DNA from 2 places in the Rhodopseudomonas sp. WA056 genome. Region 2 is predicted to be linked to the other one. Evidence: predicted binding sites of a transcription regulator. Region 2 holds the regulator's gene; the other holds the start of a gene.
What was found. Region 2 encodes HrcA, which represses chaperone genes, less so after heat shock. Its sites were predicted from a motif close to GTTAGCACTCNCNNNNNGNGAGTGCTAAC; they were not measured.
Positions count from the first base shown of each region.

Region 1: groES (co-chaperone GroES) is a predicted target of HrcA. The motif match lies at 3,156-3,184, and genes of this name have one in related genera.

Region 1 covers NZ_QPFS01000037.1:9,812-14,723, forward strand. Annotated here, with positions in the region: gene DU475_RS09840 (hypothetical protein) at 1-1,338, shown strand, start outside; gene DU475_RS09845 (ATPase) at 1,458-2,159, opposite strand; gene DU475_RS09850 (hypothetical protein) at 2,160-2,423, opposite strand; gene DU475_RS09855 (usg protein) at 2,500-2,784, opposite strand; gene groES (co-chaperone GroES) at 3,228-3,542, shown strand; gene groL (chaperonin GroEL) at 3,695-4,912, shown strand, end outside.
Region 2 covers NZ_QPFS01000022.1:29,468-34,379, forward strand. Annotated here, with positions in the region: gene hemW (radical SAM family heme chaperone HemW) at 1-1,102, opposite strand, end outside; gene rdgB (RdgB/HAM1 family non-canonical purine NTP pyrophosphatase) at 1,092-1,724, opposite strand; gene rph (ribonuclease PH) at 1,776-2,489, opposite strand; gene hrcA (heat-inducible transcriptional repressor HrcA) at 2,645-3,733, shown strand; gene grpE (nucleotide exchange factor GrpE) at 3,824-4,447, shown strand; gene DU475_RS07035 (hypothetical protein) at 4,554-4,912, opposite strand, start outside.

The DNA.
Region 1 (4,912 bases), on a different contig from region 2:
GCGCTGTCGCTGTGCTGCTTCATGGCGACGCTGGTGATCGGACGCCGCTATCTGCGGCTCGGTCCGGCACTGGCGATCTGCGCCGCGGTGCTGGTCACCTTTCCCAACAACCTGATGTTCAAGACAGCCGAGGCGCATCCGAACTTCTTCGCGCTGTACTACGTGCCCTGTCTCGTTCTGCTGGCGCTGTGGGCGATCGAGGACTTTCCGCGCCCGACCAAATGGTCGCTGCTGCGCGCCGGCGGCTTCGGGCTCGGCTATGGGCTGCTGTTCGCAACCTCGTTCTACGTCGCCTGGCTGTTCGCTCTGACGCTGCTGTTCGGCCTCGGCACCATCGCGGTGCTCCGTGGCCGCGAGGCGATCGCGCTGCTCCGGCGACATCCCGGTTCCTGCGCAGCGCTGATCGGCGCAGCAATCGCCGGCTTTGCGATCGGGGCGATACCGGTGCTGGCGATCTATCTGCCGGCCCTGCACCAGCAGGCCGGGCGCTCGTTCCGCGACTATGTCAGCTTCGCGCCGTTTCCGAAGGATCTGATCAATCTCGGCGTGCACAACATGGCGTGGGGCTGGCTGGTCGATCGGCTGATCGGCGACGCCCAGCACGAGCGCGCACTGGCGGTGACGCCGCTGATGACTGCGGCGCTGGTGATCCTGCTGCTGCGGCTGCGCCGCACGGCGCCGGCACGCCCGATGCCCTGGCAGATCGTATTCGCGAGCGTCTGCGTGGCGGTGTGGGGATTGTCGTGGCTGGTGACGCTGCGGGTCGGGACGTTCAGCGCGTTCTGGCTGCCCTATCACCTGGTGCCGGGTGCCGTGGCGATCCGCGCGGGCGACCGCATCCAATTGCTGGACAATCTGTGGCTGGTCGCCGGGCTGATGGTGCTGCTGCAATATTGGCTCGACTGCGCGCCGCGGGCCGAAGGCGCCCGGCGCAAGCTGATCGCCGGCGTGGTCGCGGCGCTGTGCCTGATCGAGCAGATCAACCTGCAACCCGCCGGTCTGGAGCGGCGCGAGGAGCTGGCGCGGCTGGCGGCGGTGCCGGCCGCGCCGCCGCAGTGCCGCGCCTTCGTGGTCGACGCCGGGACCGCGTTCGACGGCAAGCAATTGGACGCGATGTGGATCTCCGCCAAGCTCGGGTTGCCGACTCTGAACGGCGATTCCGGCTGGGCGCCGCCCGGATGGCGGCTGAACGATCCGACGATCGACTACGACGAAGCGGTGCGACTGTGGATCGCCGCCACCGGCCTCGACGTCCCACTGTGCCGCTACGACCGCAGCGCGCGTCAGTGGTCGCCCGATCCGCAGTCGGCCGACGAGCTCAGCGCCAAGCGGCGCTGACCGGGACGTGCAGCGTGATGGTCGCGGAGCGCGAGCAAGCAGGCTTCCGGTCGATCGTCTCCGGCCCGCTCACCACCTGCCTGACAGGCGCGGCGGTCGGGGGATGACGTAGGTCGTCTTCATCCCAGTCCGTTCGGCATTTGACTAATTGTCAACAAAAGCTTGCCCTCTGCCTGGTGTGCGAGCGAATCGAGCGGAGATACCAAGTGTTCGACAACCCACGCAGGCACATCCGCCTCAAGCGTGACGTCGTAACTGTTTCCGTCGCGAAGAACTTCACCGACCGGCCGTAAGCCGGATTTCTGGTTGGGAAGCAGCGAATTCGGCAAGATGCCGACGATCGCACTGTTATCGAATAGGACCGTCCGTTTCGCGATCAGGGCCGCGCTGGGTAACAGTCCAAGAGTCCGATGGTATCTCGCCATGATCCGATCTCGTGGGACGTCATGCCCACCGGCGGCAACTCGATTCGCTACACGGGATACGTTGATGTCCGGATCAGAGGTACATACGAAATACAGCGTCACATCATAACCGGCATCATCGGCCCGGATCATGAAGTCGATCTTGCTTGGATGCGACATCACGGTCTCGAAGCTGAAGTCGAGCCTCCTATCCAAGCAGGTCTGTCGCTGAAAATCGGCAATCTGTTGCGCTTGCTTCGAACGCCGAGGCTCAGGCAAATCGAGCGTCGTCGCGATCTGGTCCGCGTTGATGTGCTCGCCACAATCGATGCCGGCTTCCATCAAGTAATCTACGAGAGTACTCTTGCCGGACCCGTTTGGACCGGCGATCACCAGAAGGAACGGCGCGTCAGGCAATCAATCGCTCCGTCCATGGTTTTGTTTGGACATGTCCGAATTTGCCGCCACTGGATCGGAATTGATGCCGTCCTCGAAAACGGCCACCAACCCGGACGGTTGCCGCTGCGCGAGTTTCGAAGCGGCCTGACCATTCTCGAGGAAATCGACCGTGCCCGTCACGACCAAGCCTGCGTCCTGAGCTCTCTTGGCGGCTCTCAAGGCGGCATTGCCGCCCAACGCCGCCAACTCCTCCAGCGACAAGTCCACCGCACGTTTGCGCATTCAACCACCTCACGACGCCAGCTCCGCTCGACTAACGTAGGTTGTATGTCCAGCAAAAGCCAGTTGGCGACCGCGTTCAGTTCAGTCGAAACAGGCCGTCAACTGCCTTGAATTCCGCAGGCTGCACGAGATCTGAATGAGCTACGCGAACCGCAAACAGCGGCCCTTCGAGCTTGGTCTGCCAGAAAGCAAGAAATTTGAAGAGTTCTGGGAATGTCGGACACAGGTCGTAGTCCTGCCACGTGTAGCTCTGCAGCAGCCACTGCCGGTCGGGGCGGCGATAGAGAATCTCGGCAGTCGTCAGACCGTAGCCGAGCACCTGCTTCCTGAAGTCTTCAGAAACTGAACCTCGTTCGACCATAAATCCTCCTTCCCGAACCAGCCATTCCGCAACAGTTCATGACCGGGATTGCCTGGGAATGCCGTCCTTCCGTCTGCTGTCCCCGCGGGGCTGGCTCCGGTCTTCACTTGCCAGTCCCGAGCATCTGAAAATGTGACGCATGTCGGCTGGGCATCTCAAGTGCAAAATCGACGGCAAATGCAGAAAAAGTCAGCGTTGGCAGCGACTTAACTCAAGTGCTAGCAGACGCACCGACGGCCACGGGACACTCGGGGCTTGATCGCCGCCGCATCCTCGTTCACGGTGTTTGGCAGATGTTCCGCGCGAGTGCTAAAAATTTCGCGCGCAGCCCTTGTCTGTCCAAAATCCCTCGACTATCTCGTCCCTGTCGCGCTGGCACTCGGTGTCCGCGACTGCCAAAATTTCGATTTCTGAAACAAGTTCAGAAACTTAGGAGGACTTGCATGAACTTCCGTCCGCTTCACGACCGCGTCGTGGTCAAGCGCATCGACGCCGAAGAGAAGACCGCAGGCGGTATCATCATTCCTGACACGGCCAAGGAAAAGCCCTCGCAGGGCGAAGTCGTCGCCGTCGGCCCGGGCGGCCGCGACGAAGCCGGCAAGCTGATCCCGATCGACCTCAAGGTCGGTGACCGGGTGCTGTTCGGCAAGTGGAGCGGCACCGAAGTCAAGATCGACGGCAAAGAGCTGCTGATCATGAAGGAAAGCGACATCATGGGCGTCATCACCGACGCCGGCGCCAAGAAGAAGGCGGCCTAAGTCACAGGCAAAGCCCCTCACCCTGAGGAGCGCCTGCAAGGCGCGTCTCGAAGGGTGAGCGTCACACACCGAACCCACTCATCCTTCGAGACGCGGACCTGCGGTCCGCTCCTCAGGATGAGGTCTCGCCATAACCCCAAGGGAAACCTCATATGTCCGCTAAAGAAGTCAAATTCGGCGTCGACGCCCGCGACCGCATGCTGCGCGGCGTGGACATTCTCGCCAATGCCGTGAAGGTCACGCTCGGTCCGAAGGGCCGTAACGTCGTCCTCGACAAGTCGTTCGGTGCGCCGCGCATCACCAAGGACGGCGTCACCGTCGCCAAGGACATCGAGCTCGACGACAAGTTCGAGAACATGGGCGCCCAGATGGTGCGCGAAGTCGCCTCGAAGTCGGCCGACGCCGCCGGTGACGGCACCACCACCGCGACCGTGCTGGCCCAGGCGATCGTCCGCGAAGGCGCCAAGGCGGTTGCCGCCGGCATGAACCCGATGGATCTGAAGCGCGGTATCGACCTCGCAGTGGAAGCCGTCGTCGCCGACCTCGTCAAGAACTCCAAGAAGGTCACCTCGAACGACGAGATCGCCCAGGTCGGCACCATCTCGGCCAACGGCGACTCGGAGATCGGCAAGTTCCTCGCCGACGCGATGAAGAAGGTCGGCAACGAGGGTGTCATCACCGTCGAGGAAGCCAAGTCGCTCGAGACCGAACTCGACGTCGTCGAGGGCATGCAGTTCGACCGCGGCTACATCTCGCCCTACTTCGTCACCAACGCCGACAAGATGCGCGTTGAATTCGACGACGCCTACATCCTGATCAACGAGAAGAAGCTCTCCAACCTCAACGAGCTGCTGCCGCTGCTCGAAGCGGTGGTGCAGACCGGCAAGCCGCTGGTGATTGTCGCCGAGGACGTCGAAGGCGAAGCCCTCGCCACCCTCGTGGTCAACCGTCTGCGCGGCGGCCTCAAGGTCGCGGCCGTCAAGGCGCCGGGCTTCGGTGACCGCCGCAAGGCCATGCTGCAGGACATCGCGATCCTGACCGGCGGCCAGGCGATCTCGGAAGACCTCGGCATCAAGATGGAGAACGTCACCCTGCAGATGCTGGGTCGCGCCAAGAAGGTGATGATCGACAAGGAGAACACTACGATCGTCAACGGCGCCGGCAAGAAGGCCGACATCGAAGCCCGCGTCGCGCAGATCAAGGCGCAGATCGAGGAAACCACCTCGGACTACGACCGCGAGAAGCTGCAGGAGCGTCTGGCCAAGCTCGCCGGCGGCGTCGCGGTGATCCGCGTCGGCGGCGCCACCGAGGTCGAGGTGAAGGAGCGCAAGGATCGCGTTGATGACGCGATGCACGCCACCCGCGCCGCG
Region 2 (4,912 bases):
CGCGCAACCGGCCGTCGGCATCGACCGCGATCGCGCCCTCTTCGCGCAGCAGCGCGATCCGCGATGGATCGAGCGGCCGTCCCGACAGCGCCTGATAGCGCCGCGGATCGATGCCCTCGGCGAGCCGCAGCCCCATCAGCAGAAATTCGTCGGCGCGCTCCTCGCTGGTGAGGCGTTCGTCGGCGATCACACCGTGGCCGGTGGCTTCCACCCGCATCAGCCAGCTCTCGGGCCGTTTTTCGGTGGCGGTGGCGTAGCGTGCGTTGCCGATATCGAGCCGGCCATGGGCGCCGGGACCGATTCCGGCATATTCCTGGCCGCGCCAGTAGATCAGATTGTGCCGGCATTCCGCGCCCGGGCGGGCGTGGTTGGAGATCTCGTAGGCCGGCAGGCCGAGGTTGGCGCAGACCGTCTGGGTGACGTCGTACAGGGCCCGCGCCTCGGCCTCGTCCGGTGTCGGCAGCTTGCCGGCTCTGTGCAGGGCGTAGAACGGCGTGTCGGGCTCGATGGTGAGCTGATACAGCGACAGATGCTCGGCGGCCTCGCCGATCGCATAGCGCAGTTCGGCTTCCCACATCGCCGCGGTCTGGCCGGGCCGCGCATAGATCAGGTCGAACGAGTAGCGGTCGAACGCCGACTTGGCGATCGCCACCGCATTGATGGCTTCTTCGGCCGAATGCAGCCGTCCGAGCGCCTTCAGCGAGGCGTCGTCGAGCGCCTGCACGCCGAGCGAGACCCGGTTGACGCCGGCCGCCCGATAGCCGCGAAAACGCGTCGCCTCGACGCTGGTCGGATTGGCCTCGAGCGAGACTTCTGCACCCGGTTCGACGTGCCAGTGCCGGGCGATGGCGTCGAGGATCGCCGCCACGGTCGACGGCTGCATCAGGGATGGCGTGCCGCCGCCCAGGAAGATCGAGCTGACCTGGCGCGGACCGATCCGCTCCGCGGTGGTGGCGATCTCGCGCGCGAAGCCGCGGGCGAACCGCTCCTCGTCGATCGCGGCGTGGCGGACATGGCTGTTGAAGTCGCAATACGGGCACTTCGACAGGCAGAACGGCCAGTGCACGTAAACGCCGAAAGCTGGATCGGGGCTAGCCCGCAAGGCAGATCTCCGCCAGTTTGACGAACGCCTTGGCGCGATGCGACAGGCCGAGGCCGAGCGGCGGCAGGCCGTGCTTCTCGACGCTGGTCATCTCGCCGAAGGTTCGGTCGTGCCCGTCGGGCAGGAAAATCGGATCGTAGCCGAACCCGGCTGTCCCACGCGGTGGCCACACTAAAGTACCGCCGGCGTGCGCCTCGACCTCCTCGACGTGCCCATCAGGCCAGGCCACACACAGCGCCGACACGAAATGCGCGGTGCGCCGCTCCGGCGCGGTGGCGCCGCGTTCCTGCAGCAGCCGTTCGATCTGCGCCATGGCAGCGCCGAAGTCCTTAGTCTCGCCGGCCCAGCGTGCGGAATATATTCCCGGGGCACCGCCGAGCGCATCGACTGCCAGTCCGGAATCGTCGGCAAACGCCGGCAGTTGCGCGGCCCTGGCGGCGGCTTCGGCCTTGATCCGGGCATTGGCCTGGAAGCTGTCGCCGGTCTCGTCCGGCTCGGCGAGGCCGAGCTCGCCGGCGGAGATCGCTTCGATGCCGTAAGGAGCCAAGAGCTCGCGCATCTCGGCCAGCTTGCCGGGATTATGGGTGGCGATCACGAGCTTACCGGTGATTCGACGATGCATAGCGGTGTCAGCCTAGCTCAGCGCGCGCTGCGAAGAGGTTGCAGGAATGACTCACCCCACCGCCATTTTCTGCAGATCCACCAGCCTGGCGACGCCCTTCTGGGCGAGCGCCATCAGCTTGAGGAACTCGTCCTGCGAGAACGGCGTGCGCTCTGCGGTGCCCTGCACCTCGACCAGGCGGCCGTCGCCGGTCATCACGAAATTGGCGTCGGTCTCGGCCTCGGAGTCCTCGGCATAGTCGAGATCCAGCACCGGGGTGCCGTTGTAGATGCCGCAGGAGATCGCCGCGACGTTGTCGCGGAGCACCTGGGTCTTGATCATGTTGCGAGCCTTCATCCAGTTCAGGCAGTCGGCGAGCGCGACCCAGGCGCCGGTGATCGAGGCGGTGCGGGTGCCGCCGTCGGCCTGCAGAACGTCGCAGTCCACCGTGATCTGACGCTCGCCTAGCGCCTCGAGATCGACGATGGTGCGCAGCGAGCGGCCGATCAGGCGCTGAATCTCCACGGTGCGGCCATTCTGCTTGCCGGCCGAAGCCTCGCGCCGGGTGCGTTCCAGCGTGGCACGCGGCAGCATGCCGTATTCGGCCGTCACCCAGCCGCGGCCCTGGCCCTTCAGCCACGGCGGCAGCCGCTCTTCCAGGGTGGCGGTCACCAGCACATGGGTGTCGCCGAACTTCACCAGGCAGGAGCCCTCGGCATATTTGACGACGCCGCGTTCCAGCGACACGGCGCGCAATTCGTCGGGCGCACGGCGGCTCGGCCGCATGGGGGACCTCCATCTATGGCAGGGGGGAAGAACAATGTTGCGCTGCTTTTAGGGGGCCGCAGCCGCAGCGGCAAGGGTTGTGGGCCAAAGCCCTGCGCTCCCCGCTTGTAACCGGGCCGAAGCGACGACAAATTAAGGGGATTACGGAGGACAATTTGGCTCAGCACGACCCGATCGGCCTGATCGCGCCCAATGCCGGCCTTGCCCAGCTCAACGAGCGCTCGCGGGAGATTTTTCGTCAGATCGTCGAAAGCTATCTCGCGACCGGTGAGCCGGTCGGCTCCCGCAACATTTCCCGTCTGATTTCCGTCCCGCTGTCGCCGGCTTCGGTGCGCAACGTGATGGCCGATCTCGAACAGCTCGGCCTGATCTACGCCCCGCATACCTCGGCCGGCCGGTTGCCGACCGAACTCGGTCTGCGATTCTTCGTCGATGCCCTGATGCAGGTCGGCGACCTCACCGAGCCGGAGCGACAGTCGATCCAGGCGCAGCTATCGTCGGTCGGTCGCGCCCACACGGTCGAAGCCGCGCTCGGCGAGGCGTTGACACGGCTGTCCGGCCTGACGCGGGCCGCCGCGGTGGTGCTGACCGCAAAGGCCAATGTCCGGCTCAAGCACATCGAATTCGTTCGGCTGGAGCCGGAGCGGGCGCTGGTGATTCTGGTGGCCGAAGACGGTCAGGTCGAAAATCGTGTGCTGACGCTGCCGCCGGGTGTGCCGTCGTCGGCGCTGGTGGAGGCCGCCAATTATCTTAACGCGAGGATCCGGGGCCGGACGTTGGCGGAGGCGCGGCTCGAGCTCGAATCGCTGATGGTCCAGAACAAGGCTGAACTGGATCAGCTCACCCAGAAGGTCATCGCGGCCGGCGTCGCGAGCTGGTCGGGCGGCGACGGCGACGACCGGCAATTGATCGTGCGCGGCCACGCCAATCTGCTCGAAGACCTGCATGCGCTCGACGATCTGGAGCGGGTGCGGCTATTGTTCGACGATCTCGAGACCAAGCGCGGGGTGATCGATCTGCTCGGCCGCGCCGAAAGCGCCGACGGCGTCCGGATCTTCATCGGCTCGGAGAACAAGCTGTTCTCGCTGTCGGGCTCGTCCACCATCATCGCGCCTTACAGCGACGGGGCCGGCCACATCGTCGGCGTGCTCGGCGTGATCGGGCCGACCCGGCTGAACTATGCGCGGGTGATCCCGATGGTCGATTACACCGCGCGGATCGTCAGCCGGATGCTGGGCGGCTGATTTTCCGAAACTTGATTTTCGCGCCGCAAACCACGATATCCCGGCCAGCTCTCCCGTAACGATCCAGAGATTTTTCAAGAAGGTAGCGTGATGACCGAGACTGATGGACAGAAGGACAACAACCAGGACACGGCGCAGGCCGCCGCCGATCCGGTCGTTTCCAAGCCGTACATCATGCCGGACGACCCGGAAGAAGGATCGAACGAGGCGCTGGTGCGCGAGGCTGCGGATGCGCGCGACAAGATGCTACGCACGCTGGCCGAGATGGAGAACCTGCGCAGGCGGACCCAGAAGGAGGTCGCAGACGCCCGTACCTACGGGGTAACGTCGTTCGCGCGCGACGTGCTCGATATCGCCGACAATCTGCAGCGCGCGCTCGATGCGGTGCCGGCCGACGCCCGCGCCAACGCCGAGCCCGGCCTCAAGGCCCTGATCGAGGGTGTCGAGCTGACCGAGCGCTCGCTGCTCAACGCGCTGGAAAAAAACGGCGTCAAGAAGTTCGACCCTAAGGGCCAGAAGTTCGATCCGAATTTCCAGCAGGCGATGTACGAAGTGCCGGATCCGTCGGTGCCGGCCGGCACCGTTGTGCAGGTGGTACAGGCCGGCTTCACGATCGGCGAACGGGTGCTGCGCCCGGCGCTGGTCGGAGTGGCCAAGGGCGGCGCCAAGGCTGCGCCAAGCGACGGCGGCACCGAGGCCGGCAGCGCCGGCTGATTCGATTCGCGGCTTCGGCCCGTGCCGGAGCCGCACCGCTCGCCAGGCTCAACAAATGGTCTGAGAGAACAAACGGCGCGCGGTTGCGTACGTCGTTCGGTGCCGATCAGCGCGGCTGCAGTCCGTCGCGCACTTTGCGGAAGCGCGGAAAGGCCTCCGCCCACTGCTCCTTCGGTGACGAACCGATCACCCGCATCGCCACATTGGCGCTGCCGAAGCGCAGCCATTGCACCACGGTCACCGGCGTATTGTCCTTGCCGCTGACGCCGGTGATCCGGGTCTCGAATCCCTGGGCGCCGTCGATCCGCATCGGCTCCGACATGGTGATCTTGCCGTCGCGTAGTCCGGGAATCGCTTCGGCGGCCTGCTGGGCGAAGCGGGCGCGGTCGTCGGTCTTTTCAGGCACCGAGCCGATCAACCCCAGCACCATGAACGGTCCGGTCTCGACCGCCTCCTCGTTGCCGT